Regions from separate parts of the Pseudomonas sp. TWI628 genome, predicted to be linked through region 1. Evidence: riboswitches for the same ligand, from Rfam matches in the RefSeq annotation. Region 1 holds a riboswitch; each other region holds the start of a gene.
The links. Region 1 has a riboswitch for cobalamin ahead of cobW (cobalamin biosynthesis protein CobW). Riboswitches for the same ligand answer to the same signal wherever they lie in the genome.
Positions count from the first base shown of each region.

Region 2: linked by a shared signal. The riboswitch ahead of cobO (cob(I)yrinic acid a,c-diamide adenosyltransferase) and the one ahead of cobW (cobalamin biosynthesis protein CobW) in region 1 are both predicted to bind cobalamin.
Region 3: linked by a shared signal. The riboswitch ahead of ABE528_RS25485 (ABC transporter substrate-binding protein) and the one ahead of cobW (cobalamin biosynthesis protein CobW) in region 1 are both predicted to bind cobalamin.
Region 4: linked by a shared signal. The riboswitch ahead of ABE528_RS25495 (TonB-dependent receptor) and the one ahead of cobW (cobalamin biosynthesis protein CobW) in region 1 are both predicted to bind cobalamin.

Region 1 covers NZ_JBDJMM010000009.1:78,354-82,847, forward strand. The annotation lists gene cobN (cobaltochelatase subunit CobN) at 1-1,974, opposite strand, end outside; gene cobW (cobalamin biosynthesis protein CobW) at 1,978-3,045, opposite strand; cobalamin riboswitch at 3,145-3,356, opposite strand; gene fni (type 2 isopentenyl-diphosphate Delta-isomerase) at 3,523-4,494, shown strand, end outside.
Region 2 covers NZ_JBDJMM010000017.1:62,446-66,939, reverse strand. The annotation lists gene bluB (5,6-dimethylbenzimidazole synthase) at 1-287, opposite strand, end outside; gene ABE528_RS15030 (cobyrinate a,c-diamide synthase) at 284-1,579, opposite strand; gene cobO (cob(I)yrinic acid a,c-diamide adenosyltransferase) at 1,576-2,187, opposite strand; cobalamin riboswitch at 2,306-2,527, opposite strand; gene ABE528_RS15020 (hypothetical protein) at 2,694-3,272, shown strand; gene ABE528_RS15015 (tartrate dehydrogenase) at 3,275-4,333, opposite strand; gene ABE528_RS15010 (LysR family transcriptional regulator) at 4,458-4,494, shown strand, end outside.
Region 3 covers NZ_JBDJMM010000043.1:5,323-9,816, forward strand. The annotation lists gene ABE528_RS25470 (OprD family porin) at 1-370, opposite strand, end outside; gene ABE528_RS25475 (ABC transporter ATP-binding protein) at 388-1,176, opposite strand; gene ABE528_RS25480 (iron ABC transporter permease) at 1,173-2,186, opposite strand; gene ABE528_RS25485 (ABC transporter substrate-binding protein) at 2,186-3,196, opposite strand; cobalamin riboswitch at 3,305-3,503, opposite strand; gene ABE528_RS25490 (DUF1624 domain-containing protein) at 3,532-4,494, opposite strand, start outside.
Region 4 covers NZ_JBDJMM010000043.1:10,161-14,654, forward strand. The annotation lists gene ABE528_RS25495 (TonB-dependent receptor) at 1-2,112, opposite strand, end outside; cobalamin riboswitch at 2,219-2,425, opposite strand; gene ABE528_RS25500 (N-acetyltransferase) at 2,460-3,029, opposite strand; gene ABE528_RS25505 (carboxymuconolactone decarboxylase family protein) at 3,108-3,452, opposite strand; gene lpxO (lipid A hydroxylase LpxO) at 3,546-4,445, opposite strand.

The sequences.
Region 1 (4,494 bases):
GTCGATATGGTTGGCCTTGACCAGCTCGAGAATGTCGCGCTGCAGCTCACGTGCGCGGCGCGGGTCGAGCAACTGGGCTTCGTAGAATTCGTCAGCCAGCTGTTCCAGGTGGCGCAATGGGCCATAGGTTTCGGCGCGGGTCAGCGGTGGCATCAGGTGATCGATGATCACCGCCTGGGTCCGGCGCTTGGCCTGGGCGCCTTCGCCCGGGTCGTTGACGATGAACGGGTAGATGTTCGGCAACGGGCCGAGCAACGCATCCGGCCAGCATTGTGCGGACAGGCCGACGCCCTTGCCGGGCAGCCATTCCAGGTTGCCGTGCTTGCCGACGTGGATGACGGCATCGGCAGCAAAGGCATGGCGCAGCCAGAAGTGAAACGCCAGGTAACCATGCGGCGGCACCAGGTCCGGGTCGTGGTACACCGCACTGGGGTCGACCTGGTAACCCCGCGCCGGCTGGATGCCGACGAAGGTCAGGCCAAAGCGCAGACCGGCCACCATCAGGCGGCCAGCGCGGTACATCGGGTCCTGCTCGGGTGGCCCCCAGCGCTCCAGCACGGCCCGGCGGTTGGCCTCGGGCAGGCGTTCGAACGCCGCGTGGTAGTCCGCCAGGCTCAGGCTCTGGGCGCAAGGGCGCTGGTCGAGGTGTTCAAGGTCGTTGGTGACGCCGCCGAGCAACTGATGAATCAGCTGCGTGCCGCTGCCTGGCAGCTGCGCAAGTGGGTAGCCCTCGGCCTGCAGTGCCTTGAGGATGTTCAGGGCAGCAGCCGGCGTGTCCAGGCCCACGCCATTGCCGATGCGGCCATCGCGGGTCGGGTAGTTGGCCAGCACCAGGGCCACACGCTTTTGCTCATTGGGCAGGCGCGCCAGTTCGACCCAGCGCCGTGCCAGCTCGGCGACGAAGTCCATGCGCTCGGGGTGAGCGCGGTAACAGACCACATCGGACTGGCTGCGCTCGCTGCGCCAGGCCATGTCCTTGAAGCTCACCGGGCGGGTAATGATGCGCCCGTCCAGTTCCGGCAAGGCGATGTGCATGGCCAGGTCACGGGCACCGAGGCCCTGCTCGCTGGCCTCCCAACCAGGTTGGTTGTCCTGCGCGCAGATGGCCTGCAGCACCGGGATGTCACGACGGAACGGCCGCAAATTGGGGCGCTCCGGGCTGGACAGGGCAAAACCTGTGGTGTTGATCAACACCTCGGCGCCCACTTCGTCCAGCCAGGCCTCGACCTGCTCCAGGCAGGCGCTTTCCTTGAGGCTGGCCACCGCGATGGGCAGCGGGTTGAGCCCGGCTGCCAGCAAGCGCTCGCAGAACACGTCGATGAATGCGGTATTGGCAGCCTGCAGATGCGAGCGATAGAACAGCAACGGGGCCACCGGGTATTCGGTGTTCCACTGACTGTACCAATCCTCGAGCAGCGCGCCTGGTTTGCGCGGGTGATACACCGAAGTCCGCGGCAAAGGCTGCGGTTCGTCCCACGGGTAATCGCGCCCCAGCCACTGATTGGCCAGGCATTTGAACAGGTTGACGGCATTGCGCTTGCCGCCCTGGCGCAGGTAATGCCAGAGGCGCTCGGCCGGCTCGCCGGTGACCGTGCCCAGGCCGGTAAGCTCTGGGTCCGGGCGGTCATCGCCGGGGACCAGGATCAACTGCACGCCCCGCGCCGCCAGCTCGACCAGCTGCTCGACGCCGTAGCGCCAGTAGCCGACACCACCGTGCAGCGACACCAGGATCACCTTGGCATGGCGCAGGACCTCGTCGACATACAGGTCCACCGAGGCATGGTTCTGCACCTGCATCGGGTTGGCCAGGCGCAGGCTAGGGAAGTCGTCTGGCAATTGCTCGGCGGTTTCGGCGAGCAATGCCAGATGCGAATCGCCGCTGCAGAGAATCACCAGGTCGGCGGGGGTCTGGCCGAGATCGGCGATGCTGTCGTCCGGCACGAAGCCGCCGGGCTGGGTCCGCAGCAGGTGCATGGGTCAGGCGCCCAGGGCCTGGCGCAGGCGCGCTTCCAGTTGCACGGCATCGAGGTCCTGGCCAATCAGCACCAGGCGGGTGATGCGTGGCTCGTCGGCGCGCCAGGCGCGGTCGAAGTGCTTGTCGAAACGGGTGCCCACGCCCTGTACCAGCAGGCGCATCGGCTTGCCGGGGATGGCCGCGAAACCTTTGGCACGCAGGATGCCGAACTCCACCACCAGCTGGGTCAGGGCATCGAGCAGCAGGCTTTCGTCGGCTTCGGGCAGGTCGATGGAGATCGAGTCGAAGGCGTCGTGGTCGTGATCGTCATGATCGTCGCCGTCATGGTGGGAATCATGATGGGTGCGACGGCCATCGATGTGCGCCTCGGCCTGCGCGCCCACGCCCAGCAGCACCTCCAGCGGCAGCCGGCCGCTGCTGGCTTCGATCACCTTGACGGCTGCTGGCAGCTCCTCGGCCACTTCGGCACGCACCTTGGCCAGGCCTTCGGCGTCGATCAGGTCGGCCTTGTTCAGCACCACCAGGTCGGCACTGGCCAGCTGGTCGGCGAACAGTTCGTGCAGCGGCGATTCGTGGTCCAGGTTGGGGTCGAGCTTGCGTTGCGCGTCGACCTGGTCCGGGTAGGCGGCGAAGGTGCCGGCGGCCACGGCCGGGCTGTCGACCACGGTAATGACTGCGTCGACGGTGCAGGCATTGCGGATTTCCGGCCACTGGAAGGCTTGCACCAAGGGTTTGGGCAGTGCCAGGCCGCTGGTTTCGATGAGGATGTGGTCGAGATCGCCGCGACGTGCAACCAGTTCGCGCATGACCGGGAAGAATTCTTCCTGCACCGTGCAGCACAGGCAGCCGTTGGCCAGTTCATAGACGCGGCCGCTGGCTTCTTCCTCGGTGCAGCCGATGCTGCATTGCTTGAGGATTTCGCCGTCGATGCCGAGCTCGCCGAATTCGTTGACGATGACCGCGATGCGGCGGCCTTGGGCGTTGTCGAGCATGTGGCGGAGCAAGGTGGTCTTGCCCGAGCCGAGGAAGCCGGTAACGATGGTGACGGGGAGCTTGGCCAGTGTTTTCATGTCGCGTTGCCCTTGGCAGGTTGGCGCGGGCACACGGGACGAGAGCCGCGGGCCAGGCCGGCCGGGCTTGTTCGCCACCGGATCACCCCGCCCGGTTGAAAGTCGAAATCGTCTCGAGGCAGGTCTCCTGGCTTGCACCGTGCCAGCGTTTCACAGAGGAGAAACTGGCGGGATGACGCCTTCCCGCGCGTTGGCGCAGTGGCTGTGTCGATCCGTGGTCGGTGCCTACAGTTGCGGGGGCAGCCGCGGCTTGTACCGCGTTCCCGTCTTAGCTTCGGCATGGCCGAAGAACCTCGAAGTCGCAAGGCTACGCGGGGGGTGGCGGGTGGTCAACTGGCAGGTGTCCGCCGACAGCCCTCACTGCGCCCCCCAAAGGAACCCGCACCATCCCCTGCTGCCTGATGCCTTACCGATATTTCAGCTTATCTATACAACACAATTGCCCCACAACTGCTGCCCCCTCAACACGGAGCCGGCATGAAGAAAAACCCGCTAAGCCAACGTAAGGACGATCACCTGGATATCGTGCTGACCACCAACACCACCCCACATGGCGTGGACCCAGGCTGGTCAGCACTGCGCTTCGAACATTGCGCATTGCCGGAAATGGCTCTGGACGACATAGACCTCAGCACCAACCTGTTCGGCTGTGCGCTACACGCCCCACTGCTGATCAGCTCCATGACCGGAGGCGCCGAACGCGCGCGCTTCATCAACCAGCACCTCGCCGAAGCCGCCCAGGCGCTTGGCATCGCCATGGGCGTCGGCTCGCAGCGGGTGAGCCTGCGTAGCGGCCAGGACCAGGGCCTGACCGGCGAGCTCCGACGCCTGGCACCGGATGTGCCGCTACTGGCCAACCTCGGCGCCGCCCAGCTGCAAGAGACCGATGGCCTGGACCTGGCGCGCCGCGCCGTCGACACCCTGCAGGCCAATGCCCTGATCATCCACCTGAACCCGCTGCAGGAAGCCGTACAGCCTGAAGGCGACCGTGACTGGCGCGGGGTGCTGAAACGCATCGAGGCCCTGACCACCCGGCTGCCAACACCCGTGATCGTCAAAGAAGTCGGTGCCGGCATTTCACCCCGCGTGGCGCGCATGCTCTGCGACGTGGGCGTGGCCATGATCGACGTGGCCGGTGCCGGTGGCACCAGCTGGGCAGCGGTGGAAGCCGAGCGCGCCGGCAACGCCGCCGAGCGCGAGATCGCCCTGGCATTTGCCGACTGGGGCATCCCGACCGCGCAGTGCCTGCTGGCGGTGCGCCGCGCCGTGCCGGAAATCAGCCTGATCGCCTCCGGCGGCGTGGCCAACGGCGTCGATGCCGCCAAGGCCATTCGCCTCGGTGCCGACCTGGTAGGCCAGGCTGCCAATGTACTGAGCGCGGCGATGATCTCCACCCAGGCGGTGGTGGAACATTTCGATATTCTTTTGCGCCAGTTGCGTATCGCCTGC
Region 2 (4,494 bases), on a different contig from region 1:
TTGAGTTTCATGAAGTCATCGGAGCGCTCACCCAGGGCTTCGGCGGTGCGCACCCGCTCCTCTTCGACCAGGCCCTGAATGCGCCCGCGCAGCTCACGCTGAGTGATGCGGATGAAGCGCCAAGGCTGCATCAGGCCAACACTGGGCGCCTGGTGCGCGGCAGCCAGCAGGCGGCCGAGCAGCTCCGGCGCGACCGCGCCACCGGCAAAGTGGCGCATGTCGCGGCGCTCACCGATGGCGCGGTAGATCGCGGCGCGCTCGGCGGCGCTGTAGGCGTGATCGCTCATGGTCGCAACAGCGCCGCCGCCGCATCGGGGTTGGACGGGAAGTAGAAGTGCACATAGGAGGCGGTCAGCCTGCCCAGCCGATACACCGCTTCGTTGCCGCGCCCGCCGTTGGGGCTCAGGCCCCGGGCGATCGGCTCCAGGCCGGTGCTGGTCAGCGAATGGTGGTAGGTGTGCCCGCGCAGGGTGCCTTCCGGCAGTTCCACGGCCTGCAGGGCCAGGGCCGCCAGGCGCTTTTGCATGCTCGCCTCGCCCGGCAGCAGGCCGAGCAGTTCGGCACGCTCGCCAGCGACATCGGTCAGCGCATCGAGCAGGTACAGCATGCCGCCGCACTCGGCCAGCAACGGCTTGCCCTGGGCGTGATGGGCACGGATCGCCTCGCACATCGGCGTATTGGCAGCCAGTGCCTGGTGATGCAGTTCCGGATAACCCCCTGGCAGATACAGGCTGTCCACTACCGGCAGGTCACGATCATGCAAAGGGGAGAAAAACGACAGATGCGCGCCCAGGTCGCGCAACAGATCAAGGTTCGCGCCGTAGGTGAAGGCGAACGCTTCGTCACGTGCCACGCCGATGCGCACACCGCTCAGCGACCCAGCACACGGCTGCGGTTCAGGCGCGGCAAACGCTACCGGCGGCGGCAAGGCGGCATCGCAGCTGGCGCCGAGGGCTTCGGCAGCGGCATCAAGGCGGGCATCCAGGTCGTTCAGTTCGCTGGCCTGGACCAGACCCAAGTGGCGACTGGGCAGCTCGATACCGCGCTCACGCGACAGGCCGCCATACCAGCGCAGGCCTTCGGTCAAGCTGCCTTCGAGCAGTTGCGCATGGCGCAGGCTGCCGACACGGTTGGCCAGTACGCCCGCGAACGGCAGGTCGGCTTGGTAGCGCGCCAGCCCGAGGGCCAGGGCGCCGAAGGTCTGGGCCATGGCGGTACCGTCGATCACCGCCAGCACCGGCACGCCGAAATGACGCGCCAGGTCAGCGCTGGACGGGGTGCCATCGAACAGGCCCATTACCCCTTCGATCAGGATCAGGTCGGCTTCTTCTGCGGCTTGCCACAGCAGGCGACGGCTTTCCTCGGCACCGATCATCCACAGGTCGAGCTGGTACACCGGCGCGCCGCTGGCCCGCTCCAGAATCATAGGGTCAAGGAAATCAGGGCCACACTTGAACACCCGCACCTTACGCCCAAGGTTGCGGTGCAGGCGGGCCAAGGCTGCGGTCACGGTGGTCTTGCCCTGGCCGGAGGCGGGGGCGGCGATCAGCACCGCCGGGCAGCTGCGCGTTTCACTCACAGTTCGACGCCCTTCTGTGCGCGGATACCGGCCTGGAAGGCGTGCTTGAGCATACCCATCTCGGTGACGGTGTCGGCCAGTTCGATCATCTCGGGCTTGGCTGCACGGCCGGTGACGATCACATGCTGCATCGGTGGCCGAGCCTGAATGTCGCTCAGCACCTGGTCGAGGTCGAGGTAGCCGTGCTTGAGGGCGATGTTCAGCTCGTCGAGCACCACGAACTGCACGCTCGGGTCTTGCAGCAACTGGCGTGAGACCGCCCAGGCGGCTTCGGCGGCGGCGATGTCGCGCTGGCGGTCCTGGGTCTCCCAGGTGAAGCCCTCGCCCATCACGTGATAGCGCACCTGCTCGGGGAAGCGCCGGAAGAACAGCTCTTCACCAGTGCTGTTGCGGCCCTTGATGAACTGCACCACGCCGCACTGCATGCCATGGCCCAAAGCGCGGGCCAGCATGCCGAAGGCCGAGCTGCTCTTGCCCTTGCCGTTGCCGGTGAGCACCAGCAGCAGGCCACACTCGTTGGGGGAATTGGCAATGCGCTCGTCGATGACCGCCTTCTTGCGCTGCATGCGCGCCAGGTGGCGTTCGTCGCGTTCGGTGGATTCGCTCATGAAGGGTTCTCCGCAGGCTGGCGCCACATGAAATGCGACGACAGGTAATAGGCGGGCAGACGGAGAACGCGCAGGAGCCATGGCCGCAGCCACGGTGCACCGCGCATCACCCTCCGTGATGCCGTTGGCAGTTCCAGGCCGGTCTCCGGGCTCGTGAGCGGGCAATCGGCCCTGGCCTGCGCGCCTTCCCGGGTATTCGTACCCAGTGGCCCTGCGCGGCCGCTACTCACCTACCGTTGCGGGGGCAGCGCCGGAATCGCGCCATGCTGGCGACCACCGGCTTCCCAGTTTCACCCTGCCCAGTCGGGGCTGGCAGGGCACCTGAAACACGCCGCGAAGGTTAGAGGGTTGCACTGGGAGCGTCAATCGAACGGGGCCTTTTACTTCGGCAGAACTGGCCAGGGTCAATGGCCGATCCGCCAGCTTGTGCCACACTGAGCGCAGTGATATCACATAGCCATCACTTTGCACTGAACGCGATCACAACGATAACAGGAGTGCGTAGCATGCAAGGCCAGATCATCAACAACCCGCACCTGGAGTTTCTGCAACCGGTACTGGAGCGCTGGGTAGACTGCATCGACCGCTTCAACCAGTTCAATGGTGATGCCGAGGCCCCCTACTGGCACGGCACCGCCGCCAACATCGGCATACTCGCCGCAGCCGCCTGGCAGGCCGAACTGGCAGCACTGCCGCAGTTTGCCAGCAAGAAGCAACGTGACGAGGGCGAGCAGGAGAGGCGCTGCGACCTGTCGATCTGCAGCGCCGACGAGGCGCTTTACCTGAGCGTGAGCCAGCGCTGGCCAAAAATCGCCCAGCTGGACATGGAAGCAGCCCTGCAGGAAACCGCCACCCTCGCCCGCCAAGTGGCCTACCCCAGCCAGCTGAAGGCCGGTGCACTGTTCGTCACACCCTGGAAGGCAGGCCAGCATGCCAGCCCGGAAGAACTGCAAGACTTGGTCGATGACCTGCAGAAGCACACAGCCTGTGCCATTGCCTGGTACTTCCCTTATGCCTATCGCAAGCTGCACAACGAGCTGGGCCAGTATTTCCCTGGGGTGGCACTGCTGCTGAAGCAGGCCTGAGTTTAACGGCGGATCAGCGCCAGCACCGCATCGGTCACCTCACGCGTGGTGGCCTTGCCGCCCAGGTCCGGCGTGTGCAGGCCGCTTTCGGTCACTGCTTCGATGGCCGCCATCAACTCACGCGCAGCGGCGGCCTCGCCCAGGTGCTCAAGCATCATTACCGCGGTCCAGAAAGTCGCGACCGGGTTGGCCACGCCCTTGCCGGTGATGTCGAAGGCCGAGCCGTGGATCGGTTCGAACATCGACGGGAATTCGCGGTTCGGGTTGAGGTTGGCAGTGGGCGCGATGCCCAGGCTGCCAGACAGCGCAGCGGCCAGGTCCGAGAGGATGTCGGCATGCAGGTTGGTCGCTACCACCACATCCAGCTGTTCGGGCTTGAGCACCATGGTGGTGGTCACGGCGTCCACCAGTTCACGGGTGGTGCGCACGTCCGGGTAATCCTGGGCCACCTCCGCGAACACCTCATCCCACAGCACCATGCCGTGGCGCTGGGCGTTGGATTTGGTCACCAGGGTAAGGTGCTTCGCCGGGCGGGTGCGGGCCAGTTCGAAGGCGAAGCGGTGGATGCGTTCCACGCCCACGCGGGTGAAGGTCGAAACCTCGGTTGCCACTTCGATCGGCAGGCCCTGATGCACCCGGCCACCGCTGCCGGAATACTCGCCTTCGGAGTTCTCGCGCACGATCACCCAGTCGATTGCCTTGCCCTTGGCCAGCGGGCTGGTCACGCCAGGCAGCACGCGCGCCGGGCGCACGTTGGCGTACTGGTCAAAGCCCTGGCAGATCGGCAGGCGCAAGCCCCACAGAGAGACATGGTCGGGTACTTCCTGGCTGCCAACGGCGCCGAAGAAGATGGCGTCGAAGGCCTTGAGCGACTCCAGGCCACCCTCGGGAATGTACTGGCCCTCACGCAGGTAGCGTTCCGAGCCCCAGTCGAAGTGCTCGAAATCGATGCCAAAGGTACCGCGCCTGGCAGCCAGGGCCCGCAGCACTTCCACACCCGCCGCAATCACTTCGACGCCGATGCCGTCACCCGGGATGGCGGCGATCTTGTAGTTGTTCATGTCTCGACTCCCATGCTTATGGTGGCCCGCCAGGCTTGTGCCAACGGGGATGGGGCGAGTATATGTAGTGAAATCAGGGCAGCAGTTAACCCTGGATTACCTCTTAAGTAACCATGGGTTAATGATGAATCCGACACAGGACTTGGGCTTCTTCCACCTGC
Region 3 (4,494 bases), on a different contig from region 1:
CACTCAGCAGGCGCGCCTTGCCCGCACGGCCGCCGCCGCTGTCGAGCTGCACGCCCTGATAGGCGTGGGCATCGACACCGACGCCGATCAGGCCCTGGGTGAAACCGGACTGCAACGTGCCCATCAGGCCGTAGGCCCATTCCTCGGCCAGGCCATTGCGTTCGCGGCGAGGCTTGTAGGCATTGCGCGCGCCGCTGTTGCGTCCGCCGTGCTTGTAGTCACGCTGGTCGTAGACGGTACGGTTGAGGAGGTTCCAGCTGCTGTCTTCGACGAAGCCGTTGCTTTGCGATTGCGCCGAGTCCGCGAAGGCGAATGGCGCCAGGCCTGCCAGTGGCAGGGACAAAAGAACAGCGGCGGGGCGCAACAACATGGCGGGAAGGTCCTGCTTCAGGGGGCGCGAAAACGCAAGATGCACGCGCCGTCGAAAGGGTCGGTGAGGTAGTGGGCGTGCACGCCGAAGGTACTCAGCAGGCGCTCGGGGGTGAGCACGTCCAGCGGCTTGCCGAGGGCGACCAGGTGGCCTTTGTCGAGCACCGCCACACGGTCGCAGGTCAGCGCCTGGTTGAGGTCGTGCAGGGCCACCAGAGTGGTCACCGGCAGTGCCTGCACCTGTTGCAGCAGGCTCAGCTGATGCTGGATGTCGAGGTGGTTGGTCGGCTCGTCAAGCAGCAGCACCTGCGGGCGCTGGGCCAGGGCGCGGGCGATGTGCACGCGCTGGCGCTCGCCGCCGGACAGCGAACTCCAGGCCCGCTCACGCAGGTGCGTGGCGTCGAGGTCGGCCAGGGCCTGTTCGACGATGGCACGGTCTTCCCGGGAGAACGGCGCCAGCGCCGACAGCCAGGGCGTGCGCCCAAGGGCAACGGCATCGAACACGCTGATCGCATCGAGGGTGTCGGCCTGCTGCTCGACCAGCGCCAGCGCCTGGGCGATACGCCGGCGCGGCAGGCGTGCCAGGGGCTCGCCGAGCAGTTGCACACTGCCGGTGCCCGGCGTGCGCAGCCCAGCCAGCAACTTGAGCAGGGACGATTTGCCCGAGCCGTTGGGGCCGACGATGCCCAGGGTTTCACCGGCCACCACGTTCAGGTCGATGTTGCACAGCACGGTGTTGCCCGACAGTTGCAGGCCCAGCCCGTGGCAGGTGAGTGGAGCGAGTTGCGCGCTATTCATAACGGTCATGGGCGCCCCCGGCGGCTGACCAGGATCAGCGCGAACACGGGCGCGCCGATCAAGGCGGTGACCACGCCGACCGGGATCACCTGGCCACTGATCAGCGTGCGCGACAGCACATCGGCGGCAATCAGGAACAGCGCCCCGCCCAGGGCGCTGGCCGGCAGCAGGCGGCTGTGGCCGGGGCCAAGCAGCAGGCGCAGGGCGTGGGGGATGACCAGGCCGACGAAACCGATGGCGCCGACGATCGACACCATCACGGCCGTTACCAGTGCCGCGCAACTGATCAGCAGCAACTGCGTGCGGCGCACAGCAATGCCCAGCGAGGCCGCCGAGTCGGCACCAAAGGTAAAGGCGTCCAGCGCCCGGCGGTACCACAGGCACACCAGCAGGCCGAACAGCGCCACGGGCAATGCTTGCCACACCGATGGCCAGCGCACGCCGCTGAGGTTGCCCAGCAGCCAGAACAGGATGCCGCGCGCCTGCTCTGCGCTGGCCGACTTGGTAATGAGGAAAGCGGTGACGGCCGTGAACAGCTGCGAGCCGGCGATCCCGGCGAGGATCACCTGGGCGTTGTTGCTGCTCGGCCCGGCCGCACGTGCCAGCACCAGCACCAGGGCAAACGCCGCCAGGGCGCCGATGAAGGCACCGCCGGACATGCTCAGGGCTGCGCTGCCCAGGCCCAGCAGGCCAACCAGCACCGCACCGGTCGAAGCGCCGGCGGACAGCCCGAGCAGGTAGGGCTCGGCCAGCGGGTTGCGCAGCAGCGCCTGGAGGATCACCCCGCAAGTCGCCAGCCCCGCGCCGCAGGCGGCGGCGACCAGGGCGCGGGTCAGGCGGTAGTTCCAGACGATGCCGGCGTCGATCGGATCGACCGGGTAGCCGGCCTGCCACAGGTGGTTGGCCAGCACCTGGTAGACCACCTGCGGCGACAGGTTGGTTTCGCCGATGGCGGTGCCGGCCAACACCGCCGCGATCAGGGCCAGCAAGGCCAGGGCGCTGTAGAGCAGGGCTTTCATCACTGCGCCGCTTTACCGCTGGCGAAGGCCGCAGACAAGGTCTGCAGGCCGCGGAACAGGCGAATGCCGGCCTGCATGGCGTCGGCATCGAGGATGATGATGCGCTGGTTCCTTACTGCGTCCATGTTCTTCGTCACCGGGTCGTTGCGCAGGAATTCGAGCTTCTTCTGGTAATCGTCGGCGGGGTAGCGGCGGCGGTCCATGCGCGCGATGATCAGCCAGGTCGGGTTGGCCTTGGCCAGGGTTTCCCAGCCCACCGTCGGCCATTCCTCGGTCGACTCGACCACGTTGCGCACGCCTAGGGTCCGCAGCATGAAGTCGGCCACGCCCTGGCGACCGGCAACGTAGGGGTCGATGGCGAGGTCAGCGCTGGAGAACCAGAACAATGCCGACGTATTGGTCAGGTCCTTGCCGCTCAGCCGCTGTTTCGCGCTGTCCAGGCGTGCCTTGAGGTCGGCATTGAGTGCGGCACCGCGGTCCTGCACATCGAAGATCTGGGCCAGCTGGCTGACACTCTTGTAGATGCTATCGACCTGGAACGCCTGCAGGCGGGTGCCGTCGGCGCCGACCAGGTTGTCCTTGCCTTCGCAGTCCGAGGGCAGCAGGTAGGTTGGAATGTTCAGCTCGCTGAACTGTTCACGGGTAGCGACCGCGCCCTGGGCGCCGACCATCCACTCGAACTGCACCGCCACCAGTTGCGGGCGCTTGCCGACCACGGCTTCGAAGCTGGGTTCGTTGTCGGCCAGGCGCGGCACCTTGGCGTTCAGCGCCTGGTATTCGGGCAGCACGTTGTTGAACCACAGCGAGGTGCCGGCCAGCTTGTCACCCAGGCCCAGGGCGTAAAGCATCTCGGTGCCGGCCTGGCCGATGGTGACTGCACGCTCGGGTGCCTGGGCAAAGGTCAGCGGTGCGCCGCAGTTGTCGACAGTCAGCGGGTAGTGGCTGGCGGCGGCCTGGGCCAGGCCAGTGAGGCTCAGGCTGGCGAGCAAGGTGGCGATACGGGGCAGCATGCTGGGCGATCTCCTATCGGACAGTTCGGGTGAGGAACGCACGGACAGGCATCGCCAAACCCCTGCGCGTGCAGGGGCAACACGAATGGCCATCCCGGACACCCCGCCGGTTGGTGAATGTTTGCCGGCAGGTCTCCTGACTGGTGCGTCCTCGCCCGGCTCCGGCCTTCCCGGATCAGGGTCCAGTGGCATTGATGGAGCAGGCTCGGCACCTACAGTTGCGGGGGCAGTTCCGATTGGCACGCCTTGGGCGGACCCGGGATTCCCTATTATTTCCGTGGTGGAAACCGGCGGGCCGCATGGTAGACCATCAGGCCGCCGGGCAAAAGGTCAAATCAGAAGTACTTCAGCCAGCGGATGTCGCGCCGGCGCGCCTTGAGCCGGGCAAACCAGCGCACCGGCAGGTACAGCGCGGTCGCCAGCAGCAGCGCGCCCAGCCACACCGCGCCAATGCCGTCGAAGCCGAAGTAGTCGCCGTGGTTGAGGCCCAACAGCGCCACGCAGGCCAGGTACAGCAGCTTGAGCACGTACAGGTGCAGCAGGTAGAAGAACATCGGCGCTGCGCCGAACACCGCCAGGGCGCTGATCCAGCGGGCCCGCCCTGCACGCTCGAAGGCGCGCAGCAACAGCAGGCCGCAACCCAGGGTCAGTGCCAGGAACAGCAGCGAAGGTGGGTACTTGGTGATGTTGAAGAAGCTCATCAATGTCTGGATGACGGTCGGGTAGCCGCTCCATGGCGCCTCGCCGTAGCCGTTGTAGAGGCGTAGCACCATGAAGCCGAGCAGGGCGATGACGCCGGCCAGCAGCAGGCGGTGCTGGCGCTCGCCGGCGTCACTGCCACGGGCGAACCACGGGCCGAGGCCGTAGCCCAGGGCGATCACGCCGATCCACGGCAGCACCGGGTAGGAGGTGCGCAGGCGCAGGCTGTCCGAGACTTCCAGCCAGCCACGGTCATGCAGAATCGCCCACGGCACGTGCAGGGCCGATTCCACGCCGAAGTGCAGGCCATCGAGCAGGTTGTGGCCGGCGATGATCAGCGCACCCAGGGCGAGCAGGGCAGGGCGCGGCAGCCACACCAGCAGCGACAGGGCGATCATGCTCACGCCGATGGCCCAGATCACCTGCATGTAGACCACGCTCGGCGGCAGCTGAAAGGTCCAGGCGAAGTTGACCAGGGTGAACTCCAGCAGCACCAGGAACAGCCCACGTTTGAACAGGAACGCCGAAACATCGCTGCGGCCCTGGTACTTCTCGCCATACAGCCAGGCCGACAGGCCGGTGAGCAGGACGAACACCGG
Region 4 (4,494 bases), on a different contig from region 1:
GGTGTAATCCACGGTAGCGAAATACGACCGCGGCGCGCCCATCACCCACTGCTCGCCACTGAACACCGACGCCACATATTCCCGGTCGAACAGGTTGTTAACCTGCAACCCCAGCCGCACATCCGGCAGCACCTGCCAGCCGATGTTGGCATCGACCACGGTGTACCCCGGCGCATGCTGGCGATTGGCCGAATCGGCATAACGCTCATCCACATACCGCGCGCCAATCCCGGCTTCCACCTGCTGGCCAAAGCCCTTGGTCAACCACAGGTTGGCCGTGCGCCGCGGCACATTGGCCGGGTGGTTGCCGGCACGGTCCTGGGCCACACCATCGACCACTTCGTCGAAATCATCGTACTCGGCCCGTACCAGTGAAGCATTGGCCGACACTTGCCACTGCTGCCCCAAGGCCAGTTCCAGCGATGCCTCCAAGCCATCGGAAGTCTGTTGCCCGGCCTGCTGCGCCTCGTGGGTGACCGGGTCGTCCACCAGCAGCTTGCGCTTGACGACATGGAACGCCGCCAGCGTCCATTCGCCACGGCCTTCCCAGAAGCGCTGCTTGAGGCCCAGTTCGGTCTGCTTCGCCTCGGTCAGGTCGTAGTGCATCTGCGTCGGGCTGAGGCTGACCAGGTTGTCCACCCCGTCCTCGCTGGTGGAGTACTGGCCATACAGCGACAGGTTGTCGGTGACTGCGAACACCAGCCCGGCCCGCCAGTTGCCGCCGTGCAGGCTGCGGTCGCTGCGGCTGCCATCGACCAGGTTGTCGCGGTCGATGTGGTTCTGGTCGCGGCGCACGCCGGTCACCAGCGACAGGCGCTCGGTCAGCTGCAGGCGATTTTCGGCGAACAGGGCGAAGGTGTGGGTGGTGGACAGCGTCTGCGGGCGGGTTGGCGAGTCGCTGTGGAACCAGCCCGGGGTCGGCTGCCACGGGTCGATGTAGTCGCCGCCCACGTCGTTGTACGGCCGGTTGCTGTCGACGTTGAAGCGCACCTTGTTGTACTCGACACCGACCAGCGTCTTGCTGGCCAGGCCGAACAGGCTGTGATCGAAGGTGAAGGTCTGGCGGTCGCCGATCTGCTCCTGGTTGTGCCTGATCTGCAGGTAGCTCTGGCGCTCCAGCTGCTCGCGGTCGGCGTCCCAGCTGTAGTTCTCGGCATTGCGCCAGTGGCGGCGGCTCTTGATGTAGTAGAGCTGGTTGCTGGCGCTGAGCTGGTCGTTGATCGCCCAGTCGGTGGTGAAACGGGTCCACTCGTCGTGGTAGCGCTGCACATCGTTCTGAACGTTGTAGTTCTTCTTGCGCAGGCTGCTGCGGTAATGGCCGTCGATCAGTGGCGTGCCGTAGTAGTTGGCCGGCTGGGCGTCGCCACGCTCGTGGGCGAGGGTGAAGCTCAGGTCGTCGTTGGCATCGAAGCGCAGCGCGGCACTGAGGGCCAGGCTGCGCGAGTCGGTGCGGTCGACCCAACCATTGCCGGCCTGCTGGTTCAGGGTCAGGCGGTAGCTCAGGCGTTCGCTGAGGCTGCCGCCGCTGTCCAGGCCCAGTTGCTGGCGGTCCCAGGAACCGTAGCCCAGGCGCAGGCGGTTGTGGATGTTGCCAGCGAAGGGTTTTTTCGGGATCACGTTGATCACCGCGCCGGTCGCACCTTCGCCATACAGCACCGAAGCCGGGCCGCGGATCACGTTGATCTGCTCGACCATCCACGGGTCGACTGGGAAGGTCTGGGTGCCGGCCCCGGTGTACAGGCGCGCACCGTCGAACAGGGTCATCACCGAGCCATGGCCGGTGAAGCCGCGCGCCGACAGGCCGGTGCCGCCATCGCCCGGGTTGCCGATGAAGGTGATGCCGGGGGAGCGGGTCACGGCGTCCTGCACGGTAAGGTTGTTGCGTTGCTCGATCTGTTCGGCGGTGATGCTGCTGGTGCTGGCCGGGGTTTCCAGGGCGCTGAGGTTCAGCCGTGAACCGGCCTCGGTCGGCGTGGCCAGGTCGACCTGCCGTGGTTCACGGGCATCGGTGATGGCCGTGGAGGGGAGGTTCAGCACCGGTTGCTCGGCCAGGGCTGGCAGGGTAACGGCCAGGCAGGCCGCCAGGGGGTGAAGCTTGAAGAATCGGGACATGTCGTTCCACTGCTGCAGGAATGAATGGATCCCGGTGGAAAACACGCAAAGGCGCACCCCGTACGCAGGCGCACGCGGATACCGGCCTGCGCCCGCCCACCGCGGGTTGCCAAGTGAAGCTTCAGGCCGGTCTCCGGGCTTGCGAGGGTCGTGAGGCCTTCACCTTCCCATGCTGGCGCACAGTGGTGTGTCGAAGGCATCGCTCGCTTACCGTTGCGGGGGCAGCGCCGGACTTGTCGTGAACCACGACGCACCGGCTTCCCGTTTCACCCTGCGCACGGCGGCGCAGGACACCTGAAACTGGCGCGCATCTGACCATCGAATGGCCAGCGCGTCAAATGCGTGTGTCAGCGCCCGCGGCGGCGCGACACCCGTGCCTCGATGTTCTTGCGGCCGATCAGCAGCGCTGGCTTCTCCACCACCGGCTCATCGGCCAGCCACTTGTACATCACCAGGCAGTCGACCAAACCCAGGCGGGCATGGCGATAGGCCTTGGGCAGGCGGCCAACGGTCTCGAAGCCCAGCCTGGTCCACAGCGCCACCGCCACTGTGTTGCTCGCCACCACGGAATTGAACTGCAACGCCAGAAAGCCCTCCTGGCGCGCCAGTTTCTGCGAGTGCTCGCACATCAGCCGGGCCACGCCACGGCCACGGGCGGCTTCGCAGACCATGTAGCCGCAGTTGCCGACATGCGCGCCGGGGCCTGCGGCGTTGGCCTTGAGGTAGTAGGAACCGAGCAGCTCGCCATCCGCTTCGGCCACCAGCGTGTGCAGTGGCAGTTGCAGCCACAGCTGGCGGGCCTGCTCGACGTTCAGTTCGGGGTCGAAGGCGTAGGTTTCGCGGGCCTGGACGATGGCCTGGAAGGTCGGCCAGAAACGCTCGAAGTCGTCGGGCGTCATGGGGCGGATGTGGATCATGGCGGTTCCTGCAATGGCTAGGCCGCCAAGTCTGGGTGGCGCGGCGCCGTCGCGCAAGGGCGGCGACGCCGTTGGCCTTCAGCCGTTGGCCTTGCCCACCGCATCCATGGCGCGGGCCGAGTAGACCAGCGCGGCCCCGGCATTCATCGCCACGGCCACACCCAGCGCCTCGGCGATTTCCTCACGGGTAGCGCCGTGCTTGACGGCCTGTTGCGAGTGCACGGCGATGCAGCCGTCGCAGCGGGTGGTGACGGCCACGGCCAGGGAGATCAGTTCGCGGGTCTTGGCGTCGAGGTGGTTGGTCTTGGCACCCGCGCCGCTGGCGGTCATGTAGCCGGCCACGGTGTCGGGTGACAATTGCTTGAGATCGCCGATGCCGGCCATCAACTGCTTACGGTAGGCGTCCCAGTCCATCATGCTCATCGTCTTCACCTTGGGAAGGTTGCGGGAGGAGCTTTCAGGCTAGTCGAATTTGCGCCTATCGCCGGTTGCCGGCGATAGGTTGCAGGCAGGGCCTCAGATATAGACGAACACCAGTACCAGGGCCGCGACCACCAGCCACTTCTCCAGGTAGTAGCGCATGCGGTTGCGCTTCTTCAGTGCCTTGCCACGCTCGCGGATCTTGTAGATGCGGGTGAACAGGCGGTTGATGCCACCGGTCTTGTCGCCAGCGTCGTTGGGCGCTGCGGCGGCGGCCATGACGTTGCGGCTGAACCAGCGGTTGAAGGCGGTGGCCCAGCGGTATTTCAGCGGGCGTTCGATGTCGCAGAACAGGATGATGCGGTTGTGCTCGGTGGTATTGGCCGCGTAGTGGATGTAGGTTTCGTCGAAGACCACGCCCTCGCCATCGCGCCAGGAATATTTCTCGCCGTCCACATCGATGTAGCAACCGTCATCGTTCGGCGTGTCCAGGCCGAGGTGGAAGCGGTACGAGCCGGCATACGGGTCACGGTGACGGACCAGCTTGGCACCTGGCGGCAAGGTGGCGAACATCGCCGCCTTGACCGTGCCGATGCCTTGCAGCAGCTCGGTGGTGCGTGGGCACAGGGTCATGGCCGACGGGTGGCTTTCGCCGTACCACTTCAGGTAGAAGCGCTTCCAGCCGGTCTTGAAGAACGAATTGAAACCGACGTCGTCATAATTCTCGGACTTCTTGATCTCGCCCACGTGCAGCAGCTGCTGGGCTTCGGCACGGATCTCCTGCCAGTGGTCCTTCAGCGGCTGCAGCTCGGGGAACGCCTCGACCGGCAGGTAGGGCTTGGCCGGGTGCTTGGAGAACAGGTACAGGAAGCTGTTGACCGGCGCCAGGAAGCTGGAGTGGTCGCCCAGCTGGCGGGTCAGCTTGTGGCGCACCCGACCGCGCAGGTGAACATAGGCGATCGAGAGGACGAAGATCAGTACGAGTGCAATTTTCATGGACGATTACTTGTCGAAAAATGGCCATGCGCCATGGCATAAGCTCGCC